DNA from 4 places in the Bacillus sp. AFS017336 genome. Region 2 is predicted to be linked to each of the others. Evidence: riboswitches for the same ligand, from Rfam matches in the RefSeq annotation. Region 2 holds a riboswitch; each other region holds the start of a gene.

The links. A riboswitch is a leader RNA that binds a small molecule or an ion and turns the genes downstream of it on or off. The one in region 2 is predicted to bind S-adenosylmethionine.
Region 1: linked by a shared signal. The riboswitch ahead of CN601_RS19565 (trans-sulfuration enzyme family protein) and the one ahead of CN601_RS25715 (2,3-diketo-5-methylthiopentyl-1-phosphate enolase) in region 2 are both predicted to bind S-adenosylmethionine.
Region 3: linked by a shared signal. The riboswitch ahead of metK (methionine adenosyltransferase) and the one ahead of CN601_RS25715 (2,3-diketo-5-methylthiopentyl-1-phosphate enolase) in region 2 are both predicted to bind S-adenosylmethionine.
Region 4: linked by a shared signal. The riboswitch ahead of mmuP (S-methylmethionine permease) and the one ahead of CN601_RS25715 (2,3-diketo-5-methylthiopentyl-1-phosphate enolase) in region 2 are both predicted to bind S-adenosylmethionine.

Annotation. Positions count from the first base shown of each region.
Region 1 covers NZ_NUCO01000034.1:72,174-80,504, reverse strand. The annotation lists gene CN601_RS19575 (hypothetical protein) at 32-454, shown strand; gene CN601_RS19570 (trans-sulfuration enzyme family protein) at 911-2,095, opposite strand; gene CN601_RS19565 (trans-sulfuration enzyme family protein) at 2,101-3,270, opposite strand; SAM riboswitch class I at 3,349-3,452, opposite strand; gene CN601_RS19560 (ATP-dependent DNA helicase) at 3,533-5,806, opposite strand; gene CN601_RS19555 (YcxB family protein) at 6,020-6,547, opposite strand; gene CN601_RS19550 (ABC transporter ATP-binding protein) at 6,864-8,331, opposite strand, start outside.
Region 2 covers NZ_NUCO01000154.1:7,576-15,906, reverse strand. The annotation lists gene CN601_RS25750 (hypothetical protein) at 1-78, shown strand, start outside; gene CN601_RS25745 (hypothetical protein) at 383-562, shown strand; gene CN601_RS27175 (hypothetical protein) at 617-757, opposite strand; gene yjeM (glutamate/gamma-aminobutyrate family transporter YjeM) at 840-2,339, opposite strand; gene CN601_RS25735 (DUF421 domain-containing protein) at 2,698-3,396, shown strand; gene CN601_RS25730 (cupin domain-containing protein) at 3,446-3,958, opposite strand; gene CN601_RS25725 (methylthioribulose 1-phosphate dehydratase) at 3,978-4,604, opposite strand; gene CN601_RS25720 (2-hydroxy-3-keto-5-methylthiopentenyl-1-phosphate phosphatase) at 4,601-5,254, opposite strand; gene CN601_RS25715 (2,3-diketo-5-methylthiopentyl-1-phosphate enolase) at 5,262-6,482, opposite strand; SAM riboswitch class I at 6,547-6,651, opposite strand; gene CN601_RS25710 (pyridoxal phosphate-dependent aminotransferase) at 6,709-7,896, opposite strand; gene CN601_RS25705 (carbon-nitrogen family hydrolase) at 8,040-8,331, shown strand, end outside.
Region 3 covers NZ_NUCO01000138.1:25,731-34,061, reverse strand. The annotation lists gene CN601_RS23425 (NAD(P)-dependent alcohol dehydrogenase) at 1-673, opposite strand, end outside; gene metK (methionine adenosyltransferase) at 831-2,027, opposite strand; SAM riboswitch class I at 2,237-2,351, opposite strand; gene pckA (phosphoenolpyruvate carboxykinase (ATP)) at 2,652-4,238, shown strand; gene CN601_RS23410 (carboxymuconolactone decarboxylase family protein) at 4,411-4,854, opposite strand; gene CN601_RS23405 (RrF2 family transcriptional regulator) at 5,079-5,570, shown strand; gene CN601_RS23400 (ABC transporter substrate-binding protein) at 5,737-6,729, shown strand; gene CN601_RS23395 (ABC transporter ATP-binding protein) at 6,742-7,506, shown strand; gene CN601_RS23390 (ABC transporter permease) at 7,499-8,305, shown strand.
Region 4 covers NZ_NUCO01000004.1:67,997-76,327, reverse strand. The annotation lists gene CN601_RS02135 (hypothetical protein) at 1-65, opposite strand, end outside; gene mmuM (homocysteine S-methyltransferase) at 343-1,296, opposite strand; gene mmuP (S-methylmethionine permease) at 1,271-2,680, opposite strand; SAM riboswitch class I at 2,764-2,870, opposite strand; gene CN601_RS02120 (DUF5412 family protein) at 3,060-3,443, opposite strand; gene CN601_RS02115 (hypothetical protein) at 3,652-3,909, opposite strand; gene CN601_RS02110 (hypothetical protein) at 4,132-4,317, opposite strand; gene CN601_RS02105 (MFS transporter) at 4,351-5,637, opposite strand; gene CN601_RS02100 (SDR family NAD(P)-dependent oxidoreductase) at 6,056-6,829, shown strand; gene CN601_RS02095 (alpha/beta hydrolase) at 6,881-7,825, opposite strand; gene CN601_RS02090 (TauD/TfdA family dioxygenase) at 7,952-8,331, opposite strand, start outside.

The sequences.
Region 1 (8,331 bases), on a different contig from region 2:
TAATAGATTTTTCATATTGGAGTTGGAATAGATGCTAGAAGAAAATTTCAAGGAAAAGGAAGGTAAAGACCAAGAACAGAAAACTAATATAGATGATGACAGTTTACAAGCAAGTCTTGAAAGACAAATCGTGGCTGCCTCATGGGTTAAAGCAGTAGCACAATTGTATGAAACGATTACATTATCCAAATTATATTCAATCGACAAAGATCCAATCTTTCAAGGGAAAAGAGATATCATATCAGGAATGTGGATTGGTACAGCTGGTCAATTATCCGTAGCTTTTTTCGTTTCTAAGCAATTGTTCACTTCAGATAAAATAAATTTACTTGATTTACAAAGAAAAATTGTGCTTTCTGACTCAATTCAAATAGTTGGTAATGCATTGGCACTTATTGGTGCAGCTGAAGTAATTCAAGAGGAAGTTGGTGATGGGGAAATATTCCTTTCATAATCAAATCTATATGAAATTAAAATACATTTAACTCTTTATTAAAAAAGTGCAAAATCAAAAAAATATGTATAAATCCCACAAGAAACCTTGTGGGATTTTGTGTAATATCTTTATTTTTGACGTATATTCTTCTTATTCCAACTAATTATCGTTCGGTTTTTGCGACCATAGAACTGATTTCATCTCGAAAAATTATTTTCTAGAATTAACATATCAACCTAGTTTGGTATTATATCAACGAGATTTAATGATTTATCAACGAGTAATCGTCATATATCAACGAGGCTTTATGATTTATCAACGAATAGTCGTCATATATCAACGAGGCTTTATGATTTATCAACGAGTAATCGTCATATATCAACGAGGCTTTGTGATTTATCAACGAGTAATCGTCATATATCAACGAAGTTCACAACTTTATCAATATTGTTCAATATGTGTTCGCATTTTGAATTAATTATTAGATTTCCCAGTGCCGTGTACTGTTTGCTTTTCTCTTGCTCCTGCGTTTAAAGCTTTTCGGAAACTTTCAATTAAGTCTTCAAGATCCTCTAATCCAACAGATACTCGAATTAGTGTATCTTTAACACCTAATCTTTCACGTACATCAACAGGTATAGCTGCATGAGACATCTTCACAGGATATGAAACAATTGTCTCTACTCCACCGAGTGAAACAGCAACTGCTACATTTTCGACTGTTTGAAGGAATTTCGTCGTTTGTTCAATTGTTTTTAATGTAAATGAAAGGACTGCTCCCCCTCCGGAAGCCTGCTCAAAATGAATATCGTGACCAGGATGATTTTTTAATCCTGGGTAATAGACATCCTCAACTTCTTCTTGTTCTAAAAGCCAATTCGCTAATTTTGAAGCAGTTTGTTCATACGCATCCATACGAACCTTAAGCGTCTTTAGTCCTCTAAGTGTTAACCAACAGTCTTGCGGGCCTAAAATTGCACCGAATGAATTTTGGATTGTGTATAATTCTTGTGCAAGTTCTTCAGAATTTACAACTGCTAAACCTCCAATTACATCACTATGGCCTGCTATAAATTTTGTTGCACTATGAACGACAATATCTGCACCTAAGTCTAGTGGTTTTTGTAAATATGGTGATAAAAAGCTATTATCTACAATTACTAGAATGTCATTTTCTTTCGCAAGTTTAATTGCACCACTTAAGTCAGTAATTTTCAAAAGTGGGTTAGATGGGGTCTCTAAATAAAGCCCCTTTGTATTTGGCTTTATTCCTGCTTCAATCTCTTGTAAATTTGAGGCGTCTACAAATGTGAACTCGATTCCAAAGCGATTTAATACTTTCGTCGCTATTCTAAAAGTCCCTCCATAAACATCCTCACAAATGACAATATGATCTCCTGCTGAGAACAGCGATAAAACAGATGAAATAGCAGCCATCCCTGATGAGAACGCAAAGCCGCGCACACCGTTTTCTAATTTTGCAATTGTATTTTCTAATGCTTCTCTTGTTGGGTTCCCACTTCTTGCATAGTCATATTTCCCAAAATTCTCAATATCAAATTGATGAAATGTTGAAGTCTGATAGATTGGAATACTTAATGCACCTGTCGTCGGATCCACTTCATTTCCATTATGAATTAATTTAGTTCCAAATTTCAATTTTATCACCCCAATGCATTTTCTAAGTCATTTAATAAATCATCGATATGTTCAATTCCTACTGACAATCGTAGTGTATGGTCATCTAGACCAAGCTTTCGTTTAAATTCCTCAGGCATTTCAGAATGAGTTTGAGTATGAGGATACGTTATTAGCGATTCAACTCCACCTAAACTTTCTGCAAATGTAATGACGTTTACACTTCCTAAAACTTGTTCAACTAAACTTAAATCTTTCACTTTAAATGAAATCATTGCCCCAAATCCAGTTGCTTGTTCTTTAATAATTGAATACCCTTTATGTGTTGGTAGGCCTACATAGTACACTTCAGTAACATTCGGATGATTTTCTAAATAATTTGCAAGTACGATTGCATTTTTTTGACTATATTCCATACGTAAGTGCAATGTTTTAATTCCTCTTAAAATTAACCAAGAGTCAAATGGAGCTAAAGTTGCACCCGTTGATTTTTGATAGTAGCGTATACGCTCATTCGTAGATTCTGAGTTTGTCACAACAAAGCCAGCAAGTGTATCATTATGACCACCTAAATACTTCGTACCACTATGAACAACAACATCTGCGCCTAATTCGATTGGTTTGAAGAAATAAGGTGTTAAAAATGTATTATCGACAATCACTAGAATGTCTCGTTCTTTTGCAATCTCAACAACTCTTTTTAAATCCGTTACTTTCATCATTGGATTTGAAGGTGTTTCAATAAAAATTCCTTTTGTGTTCGGTTTAAGCGCAGCCAGAATTTCTTCAATTTCAGTTGTATCAATAAAATTATGCTCAATTCCATACGGTGAATAAATTTCTTCAAACAGACGATATGTACCACCGTATAAATCATCTGACACAATTACGTGATCTCCTTTTTTAAATAAACTTAATACTGCTGTAACGGCTGCATTTCCAGTTGCAAATGCAACACCAAAATTTGCGTTTTCTAATTTTGCCACAGTATTTTCTACTTCTTCTCGAGTTGGGTTTTGTAATCTTGCATAATCATATCCAGTCGATTGGTTTAATCCTGCATGCTTAAATGTTGCAGATTGATAAATAGGATAACTGATTGCACCAGTTAGTGGATCAAATCCTTTACTTCCATGTACAGCAATTGTTTCGATTGATTTTTCCTTCGTATTTAAAGCTACTTTTGTCTTAGTCATTATTAAATCCCCCATTTTAGTCAAAATAAAAAACCACTTCTTAAAAAATAAGAAGTGGTTATGTTCGATAACATATCGCTCTTATCTTCCAGGTTATATACCTGCAGGATTTAGCACTTTCTAGTTTTCACTAGAGTTGCCGGGTTTCGTCGGGCCAGTCCCTCCACCGCTCTTGATAAGATTATTTAATTATATTGATTAGTATATTAAAAACTCTGATAATTATCAATTGTTTTTTTCAAATTATTTAATTATTAACATTTCATTTCCATTCTACCGGTAGTAAATTTTGATAAAGTGCACTCTTATATCGATCATCAATTAGTAACAAAGTCCCTTTATCCGTTTCTGATCGGATAACTCTTCCACCCGCTTGCATGACTTTATTCATCCCTGGAAAGACATATGCATAATAATACCCATTTTTCCCAACCGAATTAAAATGATCTTTTAAAATATTTCTTTCTAAACAGATTTGTGGCAATCCTACACCAATTACTACGACACCATTTAATCGATCTCCCTTTAAATCGATCCCCTCGGAGAAAATTCCACCTAATACAGCAAATCCAACTAAAGTCTCCTCATTAAGACTATTAAATTGTAATAGAAAATCTTCTCTCTCAAATTCTGACATACCATTTTCTTGAACAATCGTTTTAATAGTTGGATACTTAGTTTGAAATAATTCGATACTTTGAATGAGATATTGATAAGAAGGATAGAAAACTAAATAATTTCCTTTACTTTTCGAAATTTCTTTATAAATCGTATCGACTAATCTTTCTAAATTTTTTTCACGATCTTGATATCGGGTTGATAAAGGGTCAATGGTTACTTGAAGTTGTTCTTTACTAAAAGGCGAATCAATCGTAATCGTATAATCACGATCTTGATCACCAAGCATATCTTGAAAATACTGTACTGGCGTTAAAGTTGCTGAGAAATAAATAGTAGAGCGAAATTTTTTTATAACATCATTTACTACTTTAGATGGATCAAGGCAAAATAGTTTTACGTGAACCTCACTTTTATAAAGCTCATAGTAACAAATATACTGTTCATCAAAAAACTCAGCGATTTTAACAAAGTTAAGTGATTCAAAATACGTATCTAGTAGAATTTGTTTATTTTCATCCTCGTCCAATTCCTGCAATTTAATTTCTGCTATTTCATTAAATTTGTGAAGAAGCTCTATTAAATCCTCATCAAATTCCTTTGAAACAGGAGCTACAGTATCCTTCCAAATTTTTCTTAATTCTATAAATCGCTTATTAATGTCATTTACAGATTGATATAAATCATCTTTAATACTTTTATATCTATTTTTCAATTCTAAAAATTTAGATTTAAAAATACTTGCAGAATACATTTCCCTCGCACGATCTACAAGATTATGAGCCTCGTCAATCAATAATACCGAACTACGTTTATGTTCATCGAATAATCGCTTTAATGATACTCTAGGGTCGAAAATATAATTAACATCACAAATAATGGCATCTGAAGAATTTAATAAATCTAACGAATATTCAAATGGACAGACTGTATGTTTACGAGCATATTCCTCAATTTTCTCTCGAGTAAAAGCCTTTTCTGATGAAAGAATATCAAGCACAGCCTCGTTTATACGATCGTAGTATCCATTAGCAAATTCACAATATTCCTTTTGACAAATAGTCTCTTCTTTAAAACAAATTTTATCTTTTGCCGTAATCGTTGTGCATGATATACATAATCCTTGATCTGTCATTCGCTTATACGCTTCTTCAGCAACAGTCCTAGTAATCGTTTTCGATGTTAAGTAAAACATTCGATTTATACTATTCTCACCCATACTTTTAATAGTCGGGAATATGGTTGAAACGGTTTTTCCTATACCCGTCGGAGCGATAGCAAATAAATTATTACTTTCCTGGATTGTTTGATATACCGCTCCAGCTAGTTTCCTTTGTCCTTTTCGAAATGAAGGAAACGGGAAGCTTAAATCTTTAATCGTTTGATTACGTAATTCAATATGATCATACTTCCATTTTGCAAAAGGATAATAGCTCTCTAACATCTTATACAGATAATTCGTTAAATCATTTTTTGTAAACAAAAGATAAAAGCTCATTTTTTGTTCTGTTAAAATATTCACGTAAGTAAGCTTGATGGTGATCTGTTCAAGCTGCAATTCTTCACAAATAAAATACCCATATACTTTTGCTTGAGCCCAATGAACCGGATAAGAATTTTCATTTATTTCATTCAAATCCTTCATTGTTGATTTAATTTCTTCTATTATGTATTGATCATCATTTAATAATAATCCGTCACATCTACCTTCAATTTGAAATTCCAATTGTTCATATGGGACGGTCCCAGATATATGTCGTTCTTTTACATCAGATTCTCCGTATTCACTTTGAATTTTTTGATGTGCCTTTGTTCCTTCGATTAATGAAACCGAACTTTTAAATGTTAAATCAATACTTCCCGCTGTATGAGCATACTCAACTAGCGAACGTACTGAAACTTTTATACAATTTTCCACTTGAGCATCCCCTTTTTTGTTCATTTTACCATATTTCATATTACTTGATTAGGTGGTGGTGCTTTAAAATAAAAAAGTTCAAGTTAGGTAAATAACTTGAACTTTCAGTGAAAATAAATATTAATTTCAAAACACCAGGAATTACTAACTTTTAAGAATCAGCGTTACTTAAGATGATGTGTACTATTATAATTGAAAAAAAGCCAACAATCATTAACAATACAAAACTTCAATATTATATTTTCGATAAAATTGCAATAACTTCTCCATATCATCTTTTATTGCTTCTAACGGCACTATAATCGCCTTCATACTTGTAACATAAATATAAAAGTATTTCTTCGTTCCTTTTACTTCAACGATATGATCCCATTTTATTTCATGAACACTTGATTGCGTAATTTCTTTAATGCCATTCTCATCAACTTTAAGTGAATGCTCGCCGAATAATGATTCGTTATTTTTATTATTTAGAAGTTTCAACATTTTATTTTTACTTGCTCTGTAATATAACTTTGGAAAATAAACGTAAATAACAATCGCTACTAACGAAAAGGCAAGTAAATAACCGATTATAGGTTGCTCTAGTAGAAAAGAAATTAGAAATGGTATTACTAAATAAATTAAACTTACAGCAATTCGATTATTAGTTAATGATTTTTGGACAGTTTTTGAGTTTTTCAATTCATGTAAATTAAATTCAATATAATCATCCAAATTTATTTCATAATTAAGTTTCATACTTTACCTCCATTTTCTAATTAATATTTAATTACTAATATTCTAACATTAGTAAAACACAGAAAATATAGATATTTCATCTACAAATATTAAGATGACTTTTCAAGATTCATAGAATTAATTCTTATATTAAGAGTTCGTAATAATTCATTGCAAAAGTTCTATTTTAACTTTCATAAAGAAACTTGTCTTAAAGTAATTAAGCCTAAATGAACTTCAACTTATAATAAAAAAAGTAGATTCAACTAATATAAGCTGAATCTACCCTTATTCGTTAAACAACTAATGCGACCCTCAATTTATACAAAATAATTCATTAAGCTCCATCATTGATAAAGCTATATTGCGCCATGTATAAATTATAATAATGTCCTTTTAATCTTAATAACTCTTCATGTGTTCCACTTTCTTCAACGTTCCCATTACCAATTACCATGATTTTGTCACAATCACGGATTGTCGATAAGCGGTGGGCAATTACAAATGAAGTACGACCCTCTAATAGCTTCTCGATTCCGTTTTGGACTAATTTTTCTGTATGTGTATCGATATTAGACGTTGCCTCATCTAAGATTAAAATACGAGGATTAGCAAGTAACGCACGTGCAAAAGAGATTAATTGTCTTTGACCTAATGAAAGTCTTGAGCCCCTCTCATTAACGTCCGTATCATAACCATCCTCCATTTTAATGATAAAGTCATGTGCATGGACTGCTTTTGCTGCAGCCATTACTTCTTCATCTGTTGCATTCAATTTACCGTATCGAATATTTTCCATGATTGAAGTTGAGAATAGGAACGTGTCTTGTAGCATGATTCCCATTTGACTTCTATAAGATTCTAAATCTACTTTTTTAATATCTTTTCCATCAACTAAAATTCTACCTTTAGTCGGGTCATAAAAACGACTTATTAGAGAAACAATCGTCGTTTTACCTGCACCAGTTGCACCTACTAAGGCAATTTTTTCACCCGGATTAATTGTGAAATTTACATTTTTTAATACTGTTGATTTTTCATCATAACCAAACGTTAAATTATCAAATCGAATTTCTCCTTTGATTCGTCCGATTGCTGGTGCATTTTCTTCACTAATTATTTCAGGATCAATATCCATTATGTCAAAAATGCGGTCAGCTGCGGAGAAATTTGATATTAATGTATTATAAAAGTTTGATAAGTTCATAATTGGGCGCCAGAACATTCCAATATACATAGAAAATGCGATTAAAGTACCGACTTCTATTTCTTGCGTAGTTACAAGCTTATACCCAGCATAAAAAACAATTACCGTACCAACACCCCAAGATAACTCAACTAATGGCCAAAAGAAATCATTCATTTTTACTGCTTTCATGAATGAACCCATTAGTTCCGAAACCTTCTCTTTAAAGTCTTTTTCTTTATCTTTTTCTTTCGCAAAAGACTGCACAACTTTTATACCTGAAAAATCTTCATGTATAAATGCAATTAGATTTGAACGTTTCTTTCGATAATCGTCCCATCTTTTACGTGCTCTTGTTTCAATATAAAACATAGCGGCTGCCAAAAATGGGAGAATAGATACAGATGCGATTGCTAGTTTAACATTTAAAACAAACATTACAACTGTAACACAGACTAAGCTTAATAATTCTGGTATTAATGTTTGAATACTTTGGTTGAATAAATTTTGAAGCGCACTAATATCCCCCATTACACGAGCCAAAATTTTCCCAACCGGACGGTTATCAAAAAATGTAAATGACAATTTTTGAATATGTGTATACAGCTCGTGACGAATA
Region 2 (8,331 bases):
CTTCTTTTTTCAGAGGAAACAGGTAAACAATTTACTATTAGAGATTTAGTAAAAACTGCAGATTCGATGAGTAAATAACTAAAAGAAAATATTAATTCTATAAGGAATTAGCGCACTTAATATACGAATTAAATTATCATTCTATTTGATCAAATGCTCGTTAATATTATAATTCCAATGTATTCAATGTGCACAAGAGTTAACAGTATTGACACTACTTGATTACCAAAAGTTTCTTGTACCATGCTATAATTTTGCAAAGAGCTAAGAAAGTGAATTGATAATATTGGAATATCGGAATATGTCCGTCCGGGATAATACTTTATTATGACTTTAAATCCATTATGGTTAGATATACCCTTTAAAAAAGGTGAGTGAAGCAATGGTAAAAGAAATAAATGAGTTTGAAAAAGTGTTCCCAGATGGAGTTTATGTAAATCCGAACGTCAAGAAAGCAGCGATAGTTCGAGTTAAAGCAATGTATGATTACTGTAACGAAAAAGGAATTAAACCTAAAGATTTAACTGAAAAAGAAAGAGAACAGTTCCTTATATATGAATGAGGTATTGTCTCATTCTGATAAAAGAGACCGCCAAATAATTTGACGGTCATTTTTTTATTGATTTTTAGTTTCATTAAGAGCTTCAGTATTTGACTTGCTTGGGGCAAAATAGCCTTCAGAATTGATTGCAGCTGGTGTTGGTTGCCCTTTATCTTTGTTTTTCTTTTTTACATGTGGATTTTGATTGTGACCCATAATTATCACCTCCAAAATTAGTATGTGCCACAATTCTAACTTACTTTCAAAAGTGATGTTAACAAATTGTGGGAAAGAATTGTTAAGCGATTTTCTTCTCTTTTTGGTGTTGTTTCCTAGAGCGACTAAGGATTAATAATGCCAATATTGAAAAGAAGATTGGACCTGCTATCATCCATATTGTCGATTTAAAATCACCTTCAATAGCTGGTTGGATGATTGTAAAAAAGTTAGCAAATCCAACTACTAATATGACGAGTATACTAGCAAATAAAGCAGTAGAATTTGACTTTAATATTTGAAATGGTTTGTCGATTCGATCATTCTTTTTAAACATTGGATAGGCAATTCCTAAAAATATATAAGGTAAAGTCATCGAAACATTAGTCATTAGAGTCAATTTGTTAAAAAATGAAGATGCGCCTTGGCCGCCAAAAGAAGTAAGGATAATGATAATTGAAACAATTGCAAATTGGATCCACATGGCATTTACTGGTATACCTTTTTCATTTGTATCTGAAAATTTAGTTGGCCATAAGTATTTTGGTGTTCCTTTAATAATCGTTTTTAATGGTGCATATATTAAGGTGAAAAATGCTCCAGTGTAGGCAAGGAACATTGATAAACCAGTGATTCTTGCAAACCAAGTGCCTATAGTATCTGATGTAGCTGACGAAAGATTAAAAGCTTTTCCAAGCTCTAAACCTAAATTATACATGAGTACATATGTGATGTTTCCTAGATTGGTCGAGCTCGCGCTTAAATCATGCGACCAGTTTATAAAAATACCAACTAAAAAGATTCCTAATGAATAGCCAACTGAAATAATAATTGCTGATATTGTAATCCCTTTTGGAAAATTGCGTTCGGCATTCTCTGTTTGATCAACTAAACTTCCAATAGCTTCTAAGCCACCGTACGCAAAAATGGCAAATACTACGAATGATAATATGGCAAGGCCGGATATATAATTTGGATTCGGCGAGTGAGCGAATGCAGATGAAAAAGTTTTAATAGGTTGAGCAAATTTTCCTCCATTAAATACAAAAATAATGATACTTGTGATTAAGAGAACTATATTTAATGAGGATACAGTTATTCCACCAATGGTTGTAACTTTACTAATACTTTCAATTCCTTTTGAAGCAAAATAAGTAACAACTAGCATCCAAAGTAATGCTAATAAACCGATTGATTGTGTAGAGGAAAGGCCAAATAAGGAAAGTGATTGCGTTTTGTCTCTACCAAAAATGAACGTTGAAAGTGGTATCCAAACCTTTGAAGAAACGCTTACCATATAGGTTACATAGGATGAGAACCACATAAATGTACCAATAAAGGCAAACTTTGGCCCAACGGAATCAGCCATCCATGTATAAATACCACCTTCAGAATGCTTGTAAGCTGCTCCGAACTCAGCCATCATAAAAGCAAATGGAATAAAAAACGTAATAGCTGAGAGTAAATACCATGGAATTGCACTATATCCCATTAAATAAAAAGCAGTTGGTATATTACCGAAGCCATATACAGTTGTAAATACCATTAATATTAAACCGACTAGCGAAAGTTTTTTACTCAAGACCTCACCTCAATAATTTATTGATTATGAAAGAATATAAATATTTTCTTCAATAATCGGTAAATTATTAGTCGCTAAAATGAAGAGTATAAATTGATTGATTAGCGTGATTAGAAATGGAATCAGATTGAAGAAACAAAACTTTCAATTCTAAATTTGTTTACTTTTGTAAAGATATAATTTGGAAAAATGGAGATGACAGCTACTCCTTTTCAATAGTTGTATACAATTGGTGTATCTCGAAGTTTAGAAAAAATTATTTTTTCTATATTAAGGAATAGTTTATTTCGATTTTTCAAACGCTAAGTTGATTAGTAAGTACTTAAAACTGCTTTGTTTGAAAGAAAGGATGAAATAAATGAGCTTAAATGAAGTTTTATTTAGAGTTATGTGCTCATTTTTTGTTTTATTTATTTTAACTAGATTAATGGGGAAGAAAGAAATTAGCCAATTAGATGTTTTTACATTTATTACGGCTATTACGATTGGAAATATTGCTGCATCACTTACGACATCTAAAACATTAGATATTGAGGATGGCATAACTGGCTTAGTTGGCTGGGCAGTTCTGACGATTATCATGGGGTATATAAGTTTAAAATCTAAATCTGCCCGTCGACTAATTCTTGGAGAACCTATTATATTAATTAGACAAGGTAAAATAATGGAAAACGCATTAAAAAAGGCTAAATTAGATACTGAGCAATTTCAAGGGATGCTCCGAAGTGAAAATATTTATTCTTTCAAAGATGTAGAATACGCAATTTTTGAAATTGATGGAAGTCTATCGGTTATGAAAACAAAAGATGTTAAAACGAAAAAAAATAAAGCGTGGAAAAAAACATTGGTTTTTCCAACTTCAACTGCTGTGATTACTGATGGGGAAGTAAATGAAGATGCACTATCAGATTTAAATTTAGATAAAAAATGGTTAAATGCTCAGCTTGAAAGGGCAGGAATTCACTCAATTTCAGATGTATTTTTAGTAGAAGTACAAACAGATGGGTCGTTATATATTGATTACCGGGAAGATCAATTAAATGAAGTAGAAAAATAATTGACTCACATCCTAAAATGGATATGAGTCAATTGATTTTTATATACGATTATTCGTAAATAGGTACCCATCCTTCAGTCGTCACAAATAGTCTAACAGCTACTACTTTACGGTCATCTGCTAATGTAAAATAGTGACGAACATTTGGTGGTACTGAAATTAGATCACCGGGATTTAATTTAACATGGAAGAAACCTTCAGTTCCTTCAATAATAAAAGAACCATGGCCGCTAACAATGAAACGAACTTCATCATCCGTATGATGATGCTCACGGTTGAAGTTTTTTAATAACTCATCAAGATTTGGTGTTGCTTCTGAAAGCGTAATAATATCATTTGCTAAATAGCCACGTCTTGAAGAAATATCATCGATTTCAGCTTTAAATGTTTCAAGAATCGATGCTTTTTCATCATCTGATAAGAGAAACTTTTCTTTTAATGAGCTATGTAATTGCTCGATATTCCAATTTTCATAAATAACCCCTTGTTCCTCTAAATAGGCTTTTACTTCTACATCACTTGTAATATGATAATCTTTTTTTTCTACCCAAATTGTTGCCATAATTCATTCCTCCAACTAATTAATTTTTAATAAATAAATTTTTTTGTATACCCTGTAATGCGTATTGGAATAGAAACTCATAAGCTTCTAAATGCTTCTTCGCTTCAAATGCTGATTCTGCCCACACTGTAATACCGTGATTATGAATTAGGACTGCTCCATGATCGTTTTTAATATGTGGAAGAAACTCATTTGCTAGGGTAGGGATATGTGCATGATTTTTAATAATTGGAATTGTAATTTCTGCATCTTCTTCCCATAATCCTAATGCTTTTATAATTTCAATACCTGAAAAAGATAACTCATCTTGGTATGGAAAATCTTTTGTTATAAAGTTATTTGCTAAAGTGTGTACATGAAGAACACATTTAGCATTCGTATTTTGATAAATTAGTCGATGTAAAATTGCTTCAGCTGAAGGTTTCTTTGTATCATCCCAAACAGACTGATCGAATTCATTCACAAGTAAAAAATCGTCATACGTATGTTTTGTTTTATCTTTACCACTAGTTGTAACTAGGAAGTTTAATGGTTCGTCATTTACTTTAATTGATAAATTTCCACTAGTTCCTAAAAACCAATCACGGTCAGCAAGTACTTTTTTTACTTCGCGGATTTCATCATAATGTTTGAAAAAGTCTTTCATACTAGAACCTCCTTCTCTAGTGAAGCTCGGATATCATAGAAGCTTTCAAAAGGAATATACGGAAGGGAAAGTTCCTCGCATTTATTCTTTAAGAAATCTCTTGCAAAAATCAAATTAGCTTCTTTTGCAATTTGTAAGTCAGTAATTGAATCTCCAATGACTATAATAAAATCATTTGATTCACTAAATTTTCTCTTAACAGAAGGCTTGCACATTCCACAGTCATGCGAACACAATGCATCACATGAATGATCCCAATGAATTTTTACAGTTGAACCTGTAAAGTCAGTACGATTACATAAAATAGCAGAAGGTGGAAGGTACTCTGCTAAAATAGGATGAACGAAAAAGTCTAAGCCGCCACTAACAACCTTTAACTCAATTTGTTGCTCGTTTACAAATTGAATAAAATCGTTAAAACCATCTCGAATGACCGTACGATCGATTACATAATCAGTCATTGCTTGTTTTTTCGTTGAAGGGATTGTAGCGAACATTTTCTCGACGCCTTCACGAATCGATATTTTGCCATTTAATACTTCGCTTGTTAATTCGCTTACTGAAGGAGGAGCAAATTGCTTAATTAAATTGACGATATTGTCTCCTTCTGTAATAGTTCCATCAAAATCACAAAAAATCTTTATTGCCATTGTTTATTTACCCCCAAAGTTGTAATGCTTTCTCAAGTGATGTATTTGGAAGTGCATAATCTTTTAATTCAACACCAGATAAAGTAGCAGATATCGCTTCTCTAAATGCATTTCCTCCACCAATCGGACCATCTGGATGACCGTGTATACCACCACCAGCGTTTATAACTTGCTCAATTCCAAAATCTTGAATTAATTGAGGTACAAGTGCTGGGTGAATTCCCGCAGATGGAACAGGGAATGTTTCTTTTAATCCATTTGATTCTGTTAAATTTTCAGCGATTTTTAATGCTGTTTCTTTTTGTAATGCAACCGAACCGTATGGTGACGGGAATAAGCTAAAGTCGGCACCTGCAATACGTAAAAGTTTACCAAGTAATAAGCCAGCATCAATACCATAAATCGGCGATGCAGTAAAAGCTCCTGAAACAGCAGGGTGAGCCATAATTGGAACATTGATTGAAGGATCTTCAACTAAACCTTGAAGTACATCAATTCCATAAGAAAATACATTTAATAAAAATACATCAGCACCAGCTTCAGCTGCACGTAACGCTTTTTCTTTTAACTCATATGTACGGCCAGTTAAATTCACCGCATATAAAGTTTTGTGTCCCGTTTTTTCGTAGACTTGATTCAAAATATTTTTCCCATGAGTGACACGGTCAGTTATTGATGTGATTGTGTCAAAAAGAATCTCGTCATCTTTTATTAAATCGACGCCACCTAATGCTTGTTTTTTTAATTCTTCCGAAATGTATGGAAGATCTCTACCAATGATTGATTTGAAAATGCTCATTAATAAAGGGCGATCATATACGTCCAATTTTTCTCGAATACCTTTAATACCAAATTTTGGTCCTGGAAACAGTCTTAATAAATCATCCGTAAAATTTAAATCAATTAGTTTGATTTCGCCATCAAGTGAAAGTTTTCCGAAAACAGTTGTTAAAATTGCTGGAATATCAGCTGAAAAATTTAAACTAGGATAGTAGATTTCAATAATTCCTTTTGTCGGTTTATAGCCTAAAAAGTTAATGACATTTTCTTCACACCCAACTTCGTGAACAGAAAGTACCTTGCCTTTATGCTTTTGCAATTGAATTTGATCGTTTTGTGGTAATGTCGTCCAAGAACCAACTGTCAAACCAAGTGCGATTGACTCTGCCTTTTTTTCTAAATTGTGATTTTTATCGTAAACTTGGTAAGTTGCTATTATTCCACTCATTTCATAACCTCCGAAAGTATTTATTAAAAACAAAAAACCTCTCGCTAAGGAGAGGTTTACCTACACCTTATCTGTCAGCAAAACGCTGCGAGAATTAGCACCGTGCTAGCTAACTAGCCGGTTGCCGGGTTTCATCGGGCTCGGTCCCTCCACCTACTCTGAATAAGTTAATATTTAATTTTGAATTCTTGATATAATCGCATTATTTCATGAACAATTCTAAATGTCAAACATTAAATTTTGAAAATAATTCGATTTCTTTTAATCTAGTAACCGCTTCCTTTAGTCTTTCGGTATCTGATAATAGACCAACTCTTACATAACCTTCACCGAATTCGCCAAAACCATTCCCAGGAGCAACTGCAATATGTGCCTTTTCAAGTAATAAATCTGCAAATTCCTGTGAAGTAAATCCTGAAGGAACTTTTAACCAAGCAAAGAAGGAACCTGCTGGGGCCGTTACTTCCCAACCAATTTCATGACAACCGCTAATAAAGACATTTCTGCGATCTTCATAAAGTGCTAACAATTTTTTCACACTTTCTTGAGATTCTGTTAATGCAACAGCGGCAGCCTCTTGAATAGCTGGGAAAATACTAACGTAAAGATGGTCCTGTAATAGATTAATAGCTGAAATGACCTCTTTATTACCAACTGCAAACCCAATTCTCCAACCAGCCATATTATAAGTTTTAGAAAGTGTATAAATTTCAATACCACACTCTTTTGCACCAGGAGTTTGAAGATAACTTAATGGTTTTTTGCCATCAAATCCAAAAGCACCGTATGCAAAATCATGGCAAACTGTAATATGATTATTTCTTGCTAACTCCACAGTATCTTTAAAAAATTCTTCTGTTGCGATTGCACCAGTAGGGTTATTTGGATAATTAATAAATAAAATTTTACTAGCATCTAAAACTTCCTGAGGAATTAAGCTATAATCTGGTAAAAATTGATTTTGCTCAAGTAACGGAAGCGTATAAGGTACCGTTTTAGAAAGAGAAATACCAGATAAATAGTCAGGGTATCCTGGGTCTGGAACTAAAATCGTATCTCCTTCGTCACATAAACAAAGTGGTAACTCTACTAATCCAGCTTTTCCGCCAAATAAAATAGCTACTTCTTCCTCTGGGTCTAAGTCAACATCATACTCGCGTTTATAAAAATCTACAACAGCTTTTTTTAATGTACTCATCCCTCTAAAAGGTGAATAACGATGAGTTGTTGGATTTTCAACAGATTGCTGCAATGCTTTTATAATATGGTCTGGTGTTGGTTGATCTGGATTTCCTTGACCAAGATTTATCACATCATGACCTTTATTGATTGACTCATTAACTTTTTGAACGAGTGAAGCAAAAAATTGTTTAGGTAAATTGTTTAATAGCTTATTATGAATCAAGTTAATCACTCCAAAAATAGAATTTATTTAAGTAGATTAGATCGTTTTGTAATCGAATGATTTGCATGAACGACTGTTGCAATAACTTTCACCATCATATATGCTCGATTTAAAAATGTCTATAAAATTTAGAATAGGGTGAATAAATTATGTTGAAAATTGCTTGCATTCAATCTGACGTTATATTAGGCAAATCAAGAGCTAATTTTAAAAATATGAAATCTAAAATTATTGAGGCTGTAAAAGAAAATGTAGAGGTAATCGTATTACCGGAGTTATGGACAACAGGCTATTGTTTGGAAGAAATTGGATTGCATATTGGTGATCAAGAGGAAATCATTTCTGAACTCCAGTTAATAGCAAAATCAAATAATGTAACACTAATTTGTGGATCATTTCCAATTGCTCGAGAAAATGGTGTCACCAATACTTTAATTGTTATAA
Region 3 (8,331 bases), on a different contig from region 2:
TGCCTACCGTATCAAAAATAATGTCATAAGTTTTCCTACTTTTCGTAACGTCTTCCTTTGTATAATCTACCACTTCTATTGCTCCAAGAGATCTGACCAACTCTAAGTTTGATGTACTACACACAGCAGTAACTTCTGTGCCGAAATATTTTGCGAGTTGTATCGCATAAGTTCCTACACTTCCCGAAGCACCATAAATAAGCACACTTTGCCCGTTTTGGATAATACTCCTTCTTAAAAAATGTAGTGCCGTAATTGCCCCGACAGGCACAGCTGCAGCTTGCTCGAATGACATATTAATTGGCTTTTTGGTAAGCACTCCTTGCTCAGGTAAAGAAATATATTCAGCATTAGCACCAAAAGAAAATCCGCTATACCCGAAAATATGATCACCTGTTTTAAAATTTTTCACTTTTTTCCCAACTGTGACGATTTCTCCTGCTAGCTCACAACCAGGTATTTTATTTCTCGGTTTTGTTAGGCCAAACATAAGTCGAGAAGGTAGCCAATACATAAAAGGGAATTCTGAGGCTCGTAGTTTTACATCTCCTGCTGTTACGGTTGTTGCGTGTATTTTTATCAACACTTCATCATCATTTATTGTAGGTTTTTCAACTTCTTTTAGCTGAAGAACTTCTGGTGGACCGTATTTTGTACAAATTATTGCCTTCATAGGTTCCTCCATTTAAAACTTTGATTTAGTCATTTAAACCTATGAAAAATCATTTTTAAGTATGCCTATCTATATTTGTCTTCTATTAGAATGTAACTCTGTATAAACAAAAAAAGACTGAATACAGCAAATGCCGTATTCAGCCTTAATCTTATTATTATAGACCTGCTTCAGTTTTTAAAACTTCTGCTTTGTCAGTACGCTCCCAAGGAAGATCGATATCTGTACGGCCGAAGTGACCATAAGCAGCAGTTTGTTTGTAAATCGGACGACGTAAGTCAAGCATTTTGATAATTCCAGCTGGACGTAGGTCGAAGTTGTTGCGAATTACTTCAACTAATTTTTCTTCTGAAACTTTACCTGTACCAAAAGTATCAATAGCGATTGAAACTGGTTTAGCTACACCAATTGCATATGCTAATTGAACTTCAGCTTTATCAGCTAAGCCAGCAGCTACGATGTTTTTCGCAACGTAACGTGCAGCGTAAGCAGCAGAACGGTCAACTTTAGTTGCATCTTTACCAGAGAATGCGCCACCACCGTGACGAGCATATCCACCGTAAGTATCAACGATAATTTTACGACCTGTTAAACCTGCATCACCTTGAGGTCCACCAATTACGAAACGACCTGTTGGGTTGATAAAGAATTTTGTATTTTCATCAATTAACTCAGCTGGTACAACTGGTTTAATTACAAGTTCTTTAATATCATTTTCGATTTGAGCTTGAGTAGCTTCTGGACCATGTTGTGTTGATACAACGATTGCATCAATACGAACTGGTTTGTTGTTTTCATCATACTCAACAGTTACTTGAGTTTTACCGTCTGGACGTAAGTAAGAAACTGTTTCATTTTTTCTAACTTCCGTTAAACGGCGAGCAATTTTGTGTGATAATGAAATTGGAAGTGGCATTAATTCAGGTGTTTCATTTACAGCAAAACCGAACATTAAACCTTGGTCACCTGCTCCGATTGCTTCGATTTCTTCATCTGACATGCTACCTTCACGTGCTTCTAACGCTTGGTCTACACCTAAAGCGATATCTGCTGATTGCTCATCGATAGAAGTTAAAACTGCACATGTATCTGCATCAAATCCGTATTTTGCACGATCATAACCGATTTCACGGATTGTTTCGCGAACGATTTTTGGAATATCTACATAAGTAGAAGTTGTGATTTCACCTGCAACAAGTACTAGACCTGTTGTAACTGATGTTTCCGCTGCTACACGAGCATTCGGATCATTTGCTAAAATTGCATCAAGAATTGAATCTGAGATTTGGTCACAGATTTTATCTGGATGTCCTTCTGTAACTGATTCTGAAGTAAATAAACGACGTTGTGACATTGAGTCCCCTCCTAAATTGAATTGACGGATCTCTTTTTTCTCAACATAAGAATAAAAAGTTTGTTCCTATTCCTATGTTTCCCATTTAAGATAAAGATAACTCAGTGTAAATTACGAAATTGCCACTGTATTTAAGTTTTGAGCAAAAAAAAAGCCTTCCTCTTATCAAATATTACCTGAGGAAAGGGTTCTTGGTTATTTGCCTTTCGCTCTTATCGTTCAAGACATAAAAAAAAGTCTTGCATCAGGTTCAGCACCTTTCACTAAAAGTGAGGTTGCTGGGCTTCGTAGGGCCTGTATCCCTCCACCTACTCGGGATAAGAGAGTATCCGTATGAAAAGTATCATATTAAAATTTCACTTTCTTGTCAACAACTTTTATCATTACTTATGACATAATTCTACAATAACTTTTAATTTCTATTTAAATGGAAATTACTATTTATCATATTCTATTGACGAAATTACACCTATTAATTAAATCATTTTACTCAAATTTATTTTTTAATGAAATTCATAACACATTTTGCTAACTAATAGTATACACTATTAAAATAAATGTGTTATACTATTTATCGAGATACCTACATGGCAGACAAATATATTTAAAGGATGGTATTAGTATATGAAGACAGTTGATGTAAACTTTGAATTAAACGAATTACTTATTAGTAATCAAATGTATAACCAACTTAGCGTTTCTGAGTTAGTTGAAAAAGTCCTAACAAGACAAGAAGGAATTTTAACGTCAACAGGAGCAGTTAGCGTTTCAACAGGCAAATATACTGGACGTTCACCTAAGGATAAATTTATTGTTAAAGAGGCATCTGTTGAAAATTTAATCGATTGGGGTTCAGTAAACCAACCAATCTCTGCTGACGTATTCGAAAAATTATATAGCAAAGTACTTAACTACTTAAAAGATCGTAACGAACTATTCTTATTTAAAGGATTTGCTGGCGCAGATACTGAGTACCGTTTACCTATCCAAGTAATTAACGAATTTGCATGGCACAACCTATTTGCTCATCAATTATTTATTCGCCCAACTGAGCAAGAACTTCTAACTCATGAAGCTGAGTTTACAATTGTTTCTGCTCCGACATTTAAAGCAGACCCAGTAGTAGATGGAACAAATTCAGAGGCATTTGTTATTGTATCATTTGAAAAGAAAATAATCTTAATTGGTGGTACTGAATACGCTGGAGAAATGAAAAAATCAATTTTCTCTATCATGAATTTCCTATTACCACAAAATAATGTTTTACCAATGCACTGTTCTGCTAACGTTGGTAGCGAAGGCGATGTAGCATTATTCTTTGGTCTTTCTGGAACTGGTAAAACTACATTATCTGCTGATGCAGACCGCAAATTAATCGGTGATGACGAGCATGGCTGGTCAGATAATGGTGTATTCAATATTGAAGGCGGTTGCTACGCTAAATGTATCAACTTAACATTTGAAAAAGAGCCACAAATTTTCTCTGCAATTAAATTTGGTACTGTTTTAGAAAATGTAGTTGTTAAATCTGATAGCCGTTTAGCTGACTATGATGATACAACTTTAACAGAAAATACTCGTGCTGCATATCCAATGCAAGCAATTCAAAATATCATTGAGCCAAGCGTTGCTGGACATCCACATGCAATTATCTTTTTAACTGCTGATGCATTTGGAGTATTACCTCCAATCAGCAAATTAACAAAAGAGCAAGCAATGTACCACTTCTTAAGTGGATTTACTAGTAAATTAGCAGGTACTGAGCGTGGTGTTACATCTCCACAAGTAACATTCTCAACATGCTTTGGATCACCATTCTTACCGCTTCCAGCTGTAGAATATGCAAAAATGCTTGGTGAAAAAATTGAAAAACATAATGTAAATGTATTCTTAGTAAACACTGGCTGGACTGGTGGAGAATATGGCGTTGGTAAACGTATGAATCTTTCTTACACAAGAGCAATGGTTCACGCTGCACTTGAAGGAGATTTAAACAACATTGAAACTACACAAGATGAGTTTTTCAGATTAGCAATTCCAACTCATGTACCTGGTGTACCTGATAGCGTATTAGTTCCATCAACAACTTGGGAAGATAAATCAGCATATGATCAAAAAGCTCTTGAATTAGTAAAAAAATTCCAAGAAAACTTCAAAAAGTTTGAAGGCTTTGACGCTCAATTAGCTGAGCTTGGTGGACCTTTAAAATAATTTAATAAATAAAAATGTAAGGGCTGTCCTAAAGTCAGAATTAATGACATTTGGATAGCCCTTTTTAATCAGAGTTAAAATTTCGCTATTAATCTAATGCCATATTATAAATCCTAAAATGCAAAAGCATCCAAACTGTTCATTTGGATGCTTTTTTTATATAAAGGCATAATTATCTTTCAGCTGGTGTATTCCCCATTGATATAGAGATTCTATTCCAGCTATTAATTTGATTGATTATAAGGACAAGATTTACATATTCCTTTTCGCTGAAGTGTTTACTAACACGATTATAGAGTTCTCCTGGCACACCTTTATTCGGGATCAATGTGATATGCTCTGTTAACTCTAATGCTGCTTTTTCTGCATCTGTATAAAAAGCACACTCTTTCCATGTAGTAAGACAATATATACGTTGTTCCGTTTCACCTATTTCTCTTGCTTCAGAGGTATGCATGTCGATGCAAAATGCACAACCATTAATTTGTGAAGCACGAATTTTAATAAGTTCACGAAGTTTATGGTCTATACCCGTTGATTTAGTATACTTTTCCATTTCCATCATTATTTTAAGTGCTTCTGGTGCTAACTTATAATAATTAATTTGTTGTTCCATTTTATTTCCCCCTAAAAAAGTTAATTCTAAAAATAAATGTTTAGATGTAGAATTATATTAAACAATTGGCGACTAACTTAATCGCCGATTGATATAATCCATAATAAATCGTTTTTTTTATTTTGTCAAACTCATTTATTTGCTCTAAAAGTAAATGTTTGACAAAGAAATAAAACATTTCTAAGATTAATTAACATAATCTCTTTTATGAAGAAGGTGTTTTAATGCAGTATAGCGTTGGAGTTGAGTATGCACTTCACTGCCTAGTTTATTTAATTGATACTCCTGAAGATTCTCCAATTGGAATAAAGGAACTTTCCTTCTTTCAAGGTGTTTCAGATACATATCTCTCAAAGATTTTTAGTAAATTATCTAAAGCTGGTATTGTAAGTTCAGTTCCAGGAGTTAAAGGTGGTTTTAAACTTGCTAAATCTCCAGAAGAAATTTCTTTTTGGGATGTAATTGAAGCAGTTGAAGGTTCTAAACCCATATTTCAATGTAAAAACATTAAAGATAATGGTTATCTATATAGAGAAAAAGGTTGTACTCCAAGTGCTACCTGCACGATCAATTTAGTCATGCTCTCTGCAGAAGAAAAAATGCATGAATATTTACGTAGTAAAACACTTTCGTGGTTAAACAAAGAATTAGCAACTGTTTTACCTAGCGAAATACGCGAAGATACTCGAAAATATTTTTCGAAGAGCAATAAATAAAAACCTCTCTAATTTCCTAAAAAAGGAATTTTGAGAGGTTTTTTCTTTTGTCCAAAAAATTTCTGCTGTTCTTCAGTCAAACTGCACGTCAGAACTCCGCATTCACCCATTTTCTCCTATTGCATAGGCTAATTGTATATTTTTGATTAGGAGGGATTAAATGAAAATCAAATGGTTCGTTATTTTATTTTTATTAGTTGCTTCTATTTTAGGTGCTTGCTCGAAAGATAAACCAAAAGATGGCAATACAAAAGTAAGAGTTGCAGAGGTGACTCATTCATTATTCTACGCACCTGAATATGTGGCCATAAGTGAAGGGATTTTTAAAAAGCATGGATTAGATGTTGAATTAACGACTACTGCTGGTGGAGATAAAACAATGACTGCTGTGCTATCAAACGGTGCAGATATTGGATTAGTTGGTCCTGAAACAACAATCTATGTATACGCTCAAGGAGCAAATGATCCAGTTAAAAGCTTTGCTCAACTGACTCAAACGGATGGAACTTTTTTAGTAGCGAGAAATCAAACTGGTACATTTAATTGGGATCAACTAAAAGGCACAACGTTTTTAGGGCAAAGAAAAGGTGGCATGCCACAAATGGTTGGCGAATACGTCCTAAGTAAACATGGGATTGATCCACATAAAGATTTGAATCTTATCCAAAACATCGACTTTGCTAATATCGCGAATGCATATGCATCAGGGACTGGACAATATGTACAATTATTTGAGCCTACAGCAAGTATTATGGAAAAAGAAGGAAGAGGCAAAATCGTCGCTTCATTCGGATTAGAATCAGGAAAAGTACCTTACACGGCTTTTATAGCAAAAGAAAGTTATTTGAAGAAGAATGCTAAAACAGCTCAACAATTTACTGATGCAATTTATGAAGCCGAGCAATGGGTTGATTCTCATTCCGCTGAAGAAATCGCAAAAAGTGTTGCACCATTCTTTAAAGATACACCTTTAGATATTTCAATAAAAGTTATTGATCGTTATAAGTCTCAAAACTCTTATTCAACAAATCCAATATTAGAAGAAGATGAGTGGAATAATCTTCAAACGATCATGAAACACTCTGGCGTATTACCAAAAGAGGTTCCACACTCAGTATTAGTTGATACAAAATTCGCTGAAAAATCTACGGAGAAGTAGAAGGTCATTAAAATGAGCTATCTTACAATTGATGATATTTCTCATGTATTTTTATCAAAGCAAAAAGCAATTAAAATATTGGATGGTGTAACGTTTAATGTTGAAAAGGGTGAATTTGTTTCAGTACTAGGTCCAAGTGGATGTGGAAAAAGCACACTTTTGTCTATTATTTCTTCCTTGCTTGTACCATATGAGGGTTCAGTAAAGTTTAAAGGCAAGCCATATAATATAAAATCAGGGGAAATTGGTTACATGCTTCAGCACGATTATTTGTTCCCTTGGAAAACAATTAAGGAAAATATATTTCTAGGTCTTCAAATTCTAGATAAGGACACAGAAGAAAACAAGAATCGAACTTTAGAATTGTTAAATGAAGTTGGATTAAAAGATTACGAAAATGCATACCCAAGAGAACTTTCTGGTGGAATGAGACAACGAGTTGCATTAGTAAGAACTCTCTCTACAAGCCCATCAATTGTATTATTGGATGAACCATTTTCAGCTTTAGATTATCAAAATAAAGTAAAACTAGAAGAATTAGTTTTCAACTTATTTAAAAAGTTAAATACAACCGCTATATTAGTAACTCACGATATCGAAGAAGCTGTAGCAATGTGTGATCGGGTCATTACGCTAACTAATGTTCCTACAAAAATATCAAAAGTTTTTCATTTACCAGATGAATTACGTACGCACTCCCCTTTTGAAGCACGACACCAATCACTTTTTTCATCTTACGTTTCTTCTATTTGGAAGGAGTTGGAGAAACGTGGATAAAGTATATGATGAGCTAAAATCCTATCATGACAAAATAGCAAAAAAAAATCGCCGCAAAAAACTTTTAGTATTTTTTATCCAAATATTAATTATTATTATATTTTTCATAGCTTGGGAGCTCTTAAGCCACCGAAGAATAATTGATCCATTATTATTTAGTGCACCAACTAAAATTTACGATTTATTTATCTCTAAAATCGCGGATGGCTCGATTTATCATGATGCTATGACTACGATTACTGAAACGTTAGTTGGCTTTATTTTAGGCACAATTCTTGGATTAGTTCTAGCCATTATACTTTGGTGGTATCCATTTACTTCAAAAGTACTAGACCCGTTTTTAGTAGTTTTTAATGCAATGCCAAAGGTTGCGCTTGGCCCAATCATTATCGTTATTTTTGGACCTTCGTATTCTTCAATAATTGCCATGGGGATCATTATAAGTTTTGTCATTACAGCACTAGTTATTTATCAAGCCTTTTTACAAGTAGACGAAAATTACGTAAAAGTCATTAAAAGTTTTGGAGCAACAAAAACTCAAATCTTTAAAAATGTCATCTTTCCTGCTAGTATACCTACCGTCATTTCAACATTAAAAGTAAATGTGGGCTTAGCTTGGGTAGGAGTGATTGTCGGAGAGTTCTTAGTTTCCAAAAGCGGACTCGGCTATTTAATCGTATATGGCTTCCAAGTATTTAACTTCACGCTCGTTTTAATGAGTGTATTAATCATCAGCGTTTGCGCTGGTGTAATGTATATTATTGTTGAATATATAGAGAGAAAAACATTAAAAAAATAAGTGAAAAGCTCACCGGAGGTGTGAGC
Region 4 (8,331 bases), on a different contig from region 2:
GTAAATAGCAAAATAATTCCCATTCTTTTCCATTCGATTGAAAATATAGTCTTTAAATTATTCATGGTTGATTCCCCTTTTTTCCCTTCAAAAAGTAATTCGATATTGTTATGTAACATGATATAAACTTACCATATTTTTCGGATTCCGAATAAAAAAACTTTACTAATTCTGTTCAATTAAACTGCCACTTTGTTGAATAAAAAAACGACCGCCGAAGCAGCCGATTGTTATTGAACTAAAGCATGCGTTAGTTCAATAACTTTCAGAAATATGAACTATTTTTTGAATAACTAAATTAACCTCTTTGTTATCTTTAATTACGCTTCACCTTCAATTGGTTCAATACTCGGAAGAACGCCACTTGTTCGATATCTCCTCAATATGATAAGGTGTCGTTCTACAGCATCCACCTATTAAACGTGCACCTGCTTGGTACCATTCTTCAGATTGAATATCCAACACATTACATTGTTCATGACCATTCCATGTTTTTGTTTCTGGATTATAAGTTTCACCAGAGTTTGGATAAACAATAATCGGTTTTTTGGTGTTTGCCCTCAACTCTTGTATTGCACCAGTCACAACGGTTACTGGCGCACAATTGATGCCTATCGCTACAATTTGTTCACTTTTCTCAAAAACTCGTGCACACTCTACGAGTTTCATACCTTCACTAATCTCTTTCTCATTTTTTAACGAAAAGGAAAGCCACGCATATGTTTCTGGATACTCACGTAATAATGTATCTAATACTCTTGCTTCTTGCAAGGAAGGGATCGTTTCAAATGCCAATAGATCTGCACCTGCTTCAATTAACGCTGACATTCTCGAACGGTGAAAGTCTGCTAATGTTTTATCTGTCACACCATAGTTGCCTACATACTCTGAACCATCTGCAAGGTAAGCCCCGTACGGCCCAACCGATGCAACAACCAATGGTTTAGGCCTATTCGTTTGCTTATTTTCCTTCCAAAAATCATCTCTTGCCCTTCTTGCAAGTAACACCGTTTTCTTAATTAATTCCAAAGCTTCCTGTTCTTGTATTCCACGCGCGGAAAAACCACTAATAGTAGCTTGATAGCTTGCTGTTATGGCACAGTCCGCACCAGCACGAAAATAGTCCGAATGAACCTGATAAATAAGTTCCGGATTTTCTAGTAACACACGTGCCGACCAAAGGGGATCGTCCAAATTACATCCATGCGCCTCCAATTCTGTAGCTAATGCTCCGTCAAGAAGCATAATGGAATGTTGGGATAAAATAGCATCAATTGGATTGACTTTGTTCGACATAATCTACGCCCCTCTTTTTTAAATTTTTTGTTAGATAATAACTTCCATAGCAAAACAAAATAAACGGTATGCCGCAATATAAGGCAATTCTCTGTGTTGGATCGAATGCAATTCCAATACACGATGCCAGACAAAGGATAAAAGAAGCAATTGGTACTAATGGATACAGTGGTGTGCGATAAATCAAGTCCTTTTCAGAATTTCCTTCTTTCAAAAATTGTCTGCGAAATAGGAACTGGGAAGCACTAATACTCATCCAAACTACAACTACTGCTAGACCGGAAATGGAAACAAGTACGATATAGACAGTATCTGGTGCCACAATACTTGAGAGCAAAGCCAAAGCTCCACCCACCATGCTGAAAATGACGGCGTTAATTGGAACACCTTGCTTCGTCATTTTTCCAAAAATCGGAGATATCGTATTCTTATTAGCAAGTGACCAAAGCATTCTAGAAGAGGCATAAAGGCCTGAGTTTGCCGCAGATAAAATAGCTGTTAAGATAACGAAATTCATTATGTCAGCTGAATATGGCACCCCAATTCGTTCTAGAACTGCAACAAAAGGGCTCTCTAATACACCAGCATCGGAAATAGGCAATAACGCAGATAAAACAAAAATCGTTCCTACAAAAAAGATGATCAATCTCCACAGAGTAGTTCGAATGGCCTTCGGTATCATTTTTTCCGGGTTCGCGGTTTCTCCAGCTGCAATGCCTATTAATTCTGTTCCCGAAAAAGCAAAATTAACCGCAAGCATGGTCATTATAATGCCCGTAGCACCATGAGGAAATAAACCTCCACTTGTAAAATTAGAAAATAATGGTGCTGCTTTTGAATGACTCATCGGAAGAAACCCTAGCATTGCCGCTGCTCCTAAAACAATAAAAATCACAATAGCTATAACCTTTATCGATGAAAACCAAAATTCTGATTCGGCGAAAAATTTAACAGTCATGACATTTAATACAAAGATCAAAATGGCAAAAATAGCACTCCATATCCAAACATTAATCGATGGAAACCATCGCTTCATAAGTAATCCTGCGGCTGTAAATTCAGAACCTAAAGCAACAGTCCAAGTTAACCAATACAACCAGGCTACTGTATACCCTGTAGCCGGTCCAATGTATTTAACTGCATAACTGTGAAATGAGCCAGTTTCAGGCATATGTACGGAAAGCTCTCCTAAACACAGCATAACTAGATAAACCACTAGCGCACCAATCAGATAGGATAGTATTGTTCCAAACGGGCCAGCTTGTTGAATAGTGTAGCCCGAGCTTAAGAATAAGCCAGTTCCAATCACCCCACCAAGTGATAGCATGACTAAATGACGTGCTTGCATGTTCCTTTGAAATTCTTGCCCATTTTTGTTCCCCATTCCTACTCTCCTTTAGTTACTATCCAGAAAAAACAAAAACGCACTCTAAAAAAGAGTGCGCTACTGACAAATAAAAACGAAAGCTCTCATCTATCAGGTTATCACCCGCTGGAATTAGCACAGTGTCTACTTAAGTAGACCTGTTGCTGAGGCTTCAAAGGGCCAGTCCCTCCACCTCTCTGGATAAGAAATATTTTTTTTATAACCATATCAATCCATTCGATAATTGTCAAGATAATTCTGTTTTTTTAAAAAATTATTAATTATTAACTTATTATCATATCTTATGCAACTAATCTGCCATTTTGTTGAATAAAAAACGGCCGCCGAAGCAGCCGATTGTTATTGAACTAATGCACTGCGTTAGCTCAATAAGACTTTACATATTTCTGAAATCATAGGTTTCACTGTTGATATTAATTTGGTTCTGATTCACTAATATTTCTTTATTATTGATCCATTGAATACTAAAAGGTTCACCTGGTAACCACAATATAAATCTTTCTTTTTCCTTCTTGTCTTTAGAACTCAACTGACCAATATAACTATAATCTGACTTCATAAATACTCCGCCATTTAAATAAATCGTTAGTTTATGTTTCTTGTCAGGAGATTCAATTTGTTTAATTATATCAAGGTTTTTAACATTGACATCCTCCAATGCTGTAATTGAGTTTGTCTGATTAGAATTTAAAAAATAAAAAGCACTAATGCATACAGAAATTACAATAATAGTGTATATGACTACTTTTCGTTTAATCATAATTTAAAATTCTCCCTATAAAAATTGATATCTAAGTATATTCATTTCTATTTAGAGGAAAATTTTTCCTTCTTTTGCAGATTATTTAACTATATTTCTAAGCCTCTTTCATCTATCTAAACTGCCATTTTGTACAATAAAAAAAGACCGACAATATCATCGATCACGTTGTTCAACTAAAGCATTGTGTTAGTCGTATAAGAGTTCATTAAATTTCCTCTAGTTGATTTTTAACTCCTTTTTCTTTCCGGTAATGATCATAAGCAGCTTTTACTTTATCAGTTTCTAGTGTATCTTTTGAAAGTCTTTTATAAATCATTACTAATAGACCAATAATAGCACCTAAAAATATTGAAAGTGTAAAACCAAATGCATTATACTCGTCAAATCCACATTTTACTAAAAGTATTAAAAGTAAATAAAAAATTATGGGTGATAATACTACATATTTGATAATCTTTTTCATTTTTTTCTCCTTAAGTATTAATTTACTAGATATTATTCGGCATGATTTACTGAAATCCCTGTTCCATAAACTTCCATGTACTTGAATAAGAAAATCATCCACTTAAACAGAGGCAAATTAAAAATAGAGAAGCATCTACATTCAAATTGAATGCAGAGCTTCTCTTTCATATTGTTTTTAATAGGGTAGTAGGGTCCTCTTAAAAACTATATCCTTTTATTTTCAAAAATTAATCTGTTTTGCAGTTCTTACTTTATCCTCCATTTCTATATGATCGTCTGAGTATGTTTCGGTTACCTTATCTTGACAACTCCAACAATTACTGCGATTTCGCTCCATAATGGATAATTCTTCATTACATTCTACACAACAATCGATCCCATTAATGTCTTTTTTAAATTTGCACATGTATTTTCCTCCTCAATTAAATTATGTTTATGATTAAATGACTTGTTCACCGATATTTACAGTAGCATTAGTTTGTTTCGCTGGGCGTACTGTAATCCAAAATAATAATCCAAAAACAAACATAACTAATGCGGTTATTAGGAACCCATATCCATACCCAATTGCCTCGGATGCAGACTTTTCTATAAAGTTGCCGAATATTACTGGGGCAATAATACTTGTTGAACTTGATAGAGCAACATACGTCCCTTGTGCTTTCCCGATATTTTTAGGAGAAAAGAACTCCATAAGCATTGCTGGTGCGAGCGATAAAATCACAATCGCAAAGCCCGGTGCAAGGATGAAGCAAAAAATGGCAATACCACTTGAATCCGCGATACTTCCAATGTATAAACAAATACCTGATAAAACCATTGAACTACCTGCAAGATTTATTCTGCTCCTGCGAATATCTCCTGTTTTGCGATAAATACGATCGGAAATTAGGGCAACTCCAATTTGACAAATAGCAGCAAAGAGGAATGGTAAAGATACTGCCAATTTTAATGTTTTGCCTTCAAAATGTTGAATTTTTGAAAAATATGCTGGAAACCAAACCGATTGCACAGACAATAGCCAATAAGCACATCCTGCACAAATTACCGTAAACATAAAATTTTTAGAGAAAATATGTGGAAAAAACTGCTTCCATGAAACTTTGTTAGGGATTACTGTGTTTTGATCCTGTTGTTCATATGTAGGCATCCCAATATCTTTTGGACTTTCCTTTCCGAAAAACATCCATAAAAGTAGAACAATAAACCCTACCGTACCCATCGCTACAAAAGCAGCTCTCCAACCATGTTTATTGATTAAGGAGATTAGTATTGGAGAAGCGATTGCCGGTCCGATTGTTGCACCAAATAAAACTGCACCAAAACCAATACCATGTCGATGTTTTGGAAACCATTTACCTATTATTGAAGTTGAAATAGAAATAGCTGGACCTTCTCCTGCTCCTAAAACCATTCTTGAGAACATTAATAGAGAAACGCTTGATACTAAAGGTGTTGTAAATTGAACAACTAACCATACAAGCATAATCCAAGTAAACATTTTTTTCGTATTTCTCGAATCAGCTAAGCCACCAAGAACAAAAGATGATATCGTAAAAAACCAAAAAAATGAACTTCCAACCACACCCCATTGGGATGGACTTAAATGTAATTCTTTCATTACAGGTACGGAAACTAAACCAATGATAATTTTATCAACTTGGTTAACCATACCCGAAGCAACTAGAATTAATAAAATAATCCAAGAATATTTTGGTGTGTTCAAATAGATCTTCCTTTCTCACCTACTTAATGTTTGAACATCTTTTACTAGACAACTCGTCATATAATGAAGCGCTTACAAAATATAGCATCATTTTCTCCATCAATAATCTACCGTGTTGACCATCCTCCCTTTTTCTTTTTAATAGCTTTAAAATAGATTGCGACATTTATTATATTTATTATATTCATAATTTTCAGTTAAATAAAATTAAACTTTTTAACTTACATGTCAATACTACTAATATACGGAATAATACTTCTCGATGAAAAATTTAAAATCCAACTTGTATATTAGCACAATTAAACTACAAATTAAAATCTTTAATTTTATATAAATATTATTTATAGGTAGAATTAAAGTAGAAACTAAAGTAAATCTTTTAGATTATTACTAGTGAATGAGAACTGGAGGCTAAACAATGGACTTAAAATTATCGGGAAAAAAGGCACTTATTGTTGGCGGTAGCCGTGGTATTGGGAAAGCTGTTGCACGCCAACTAGCTCTAGAGGGCGTAGATTGCACAATATGTTCAAGAAATGAATCCACATTAAGAATTACAGCAGAGGAGCTTACCCAGGAAACAAATCAAACGATTTATCCGATCGTCGCTGACACTACAGATCCAGACTCTATTATCAATCTAGTAGAAAAATCAGTAGAAGTAATGGGAAGCATCGATATATTAATAAATAGTGGTGCCAGAGTTGGTGGACATGAGCCTGAGGATTTTAATAGTATTAAAGAAGAACTTATTTTAAAAGATTTTGAAGAAAAATATATGGGTTACTTCCGCTGTATCCGCGCTGTCGCTCCTTATATGATTGAAAATAAATGGGGACGGATTATTAATATTAGTGGACTAGCTGCTAGAATTGGTGGTAACTACTTTAGTTCTGGACCACGTAATGCATCTGTCGTTCATTTAACTAAATCTGCGTCAATGGAATTAGGAAAACACGGAATTAATGTGAATGCTATTTACCCAGGGGTTGTTGATACAGAAGCTTTTAGAGACCGTGTCTCTAGTAAAGAAGCTATAAAACAAGTAGAAGCTCTTAATTCTCTTGGACGCTTAATTACATCAGAGGAAATCGCTAACGTGGTTACCTTCCTTGCCTCTCCATTATCTGCATCAATTACTGGTGAAGTAATCCCGGTAACTGGCGGCATTGGAAATACAGTTTATTTCTAAAAAAGTTTATACATAAGAAACGAGCCTCTTACTTCCACGAGGCTCGTTTTTTTAGTACTCTAGCGAATAATTTGCAGTACTTAAGAAATGATTTATTTTAGAAACAGTTGATTCTATGTTGTTAGGAAAAATAGCCATATGGGCAAAATAGCCGTGGATCATTCCCGTTTCACAAGCATATTCAACATGCACATCAAATTCTCTCAGTCGTCTAGCATAAGCCATTCCTTCGTCACGGAGTACATCATTTTCCGCAGTAATGATTAACGCCTGTGGAAGTCCACTTAAATCACTTGCAGTCAAAGGAGAGGCATACTCATTACTACTGTCTTCTTCATTCTTTAAATAATGATTTCGAAACCATATTAGCTGTTCTCTATCTAAACCAAATCCTTTTGCAAACTTTTGATGTGATTCTGTATTGAACTCAAGATTCGTCGGAGGATAAATTAAAACCTGCGCAGTAATGTTGGGACCTTTTCTGTCTCTTGCAATCATCGTCACAACCGTCGCAAGATTCCCCCCTACACTATCCCCTCCAACAATCAATTTAGAGACATCTCCGTTAAAGGAAGTCCCTTTTTCATAAAACCATTTTAATGCTGTATATGCGTCTTCTACTGCCGTCGGGAATTTATACTCAGGCGCAAGACGATAGTTAACGGATACTACAATACTTCCCGTTCGATTAGCAATTAATCGGCAGCTAGCATCGGTTGTATCAATATCGCCAAGAACCCATCCTCCACCATGATAGTATATAAATATTGGAAAAGGGCCTTGTCCTTCTGGTATATATACTCTACACTTTATTTCTTCATTCCCGCTTACTGGCACCATCAAATCCTCTACCTTAAAAAGCGGTGCTAGTTCTATAAGAGGGCGTGGTAAATTTGATAGCATTTCTCTTACAATCTTAGGTTCCATCTCATGAATAGCTGGCATCTTTTTGATTCCCTGTAAAAACAACTCTGCTTGTGGATCTAAATTTACCAAAGAACATCATCCTCACATTTTTTATTTAACAGTTATTCCAGATTTTTTCGCGTATCGAAAACCGTAAGAATTAGAAAATGGTGATTTTATTCACGACTAAACCTTTGAATAAAATCACCAAATTGTTTATCTTCTTATAGGTGCTCCACCAATATAAAATTCGAAATCCGGTGCAATTTTTCGTCCATTTGGCATCATTAACCACAGCCTTAATAAGTAGCGTTTTTTATGGTCTTCTTCGTAATCTTCAAAATGAGTACGTGAATGAAAAACAGTATAATTATTTACAAATTGCATGTCACCTGGTTCCATCATCATATCAATATGGAAGTTTTTATCATGAGTAAGCGAATCGATAAAATCAAATGCCTTGATTTCTTCTTCTGTTAAATGAATACCTGTTTTTAATTGAGCTGATTGAACATATTGACGAATATACCTGCAGCTTAATTTACGATCGTAATAGCTAAAGATAGGTGAATGAACTACTGGAGATTGTCCAGGCG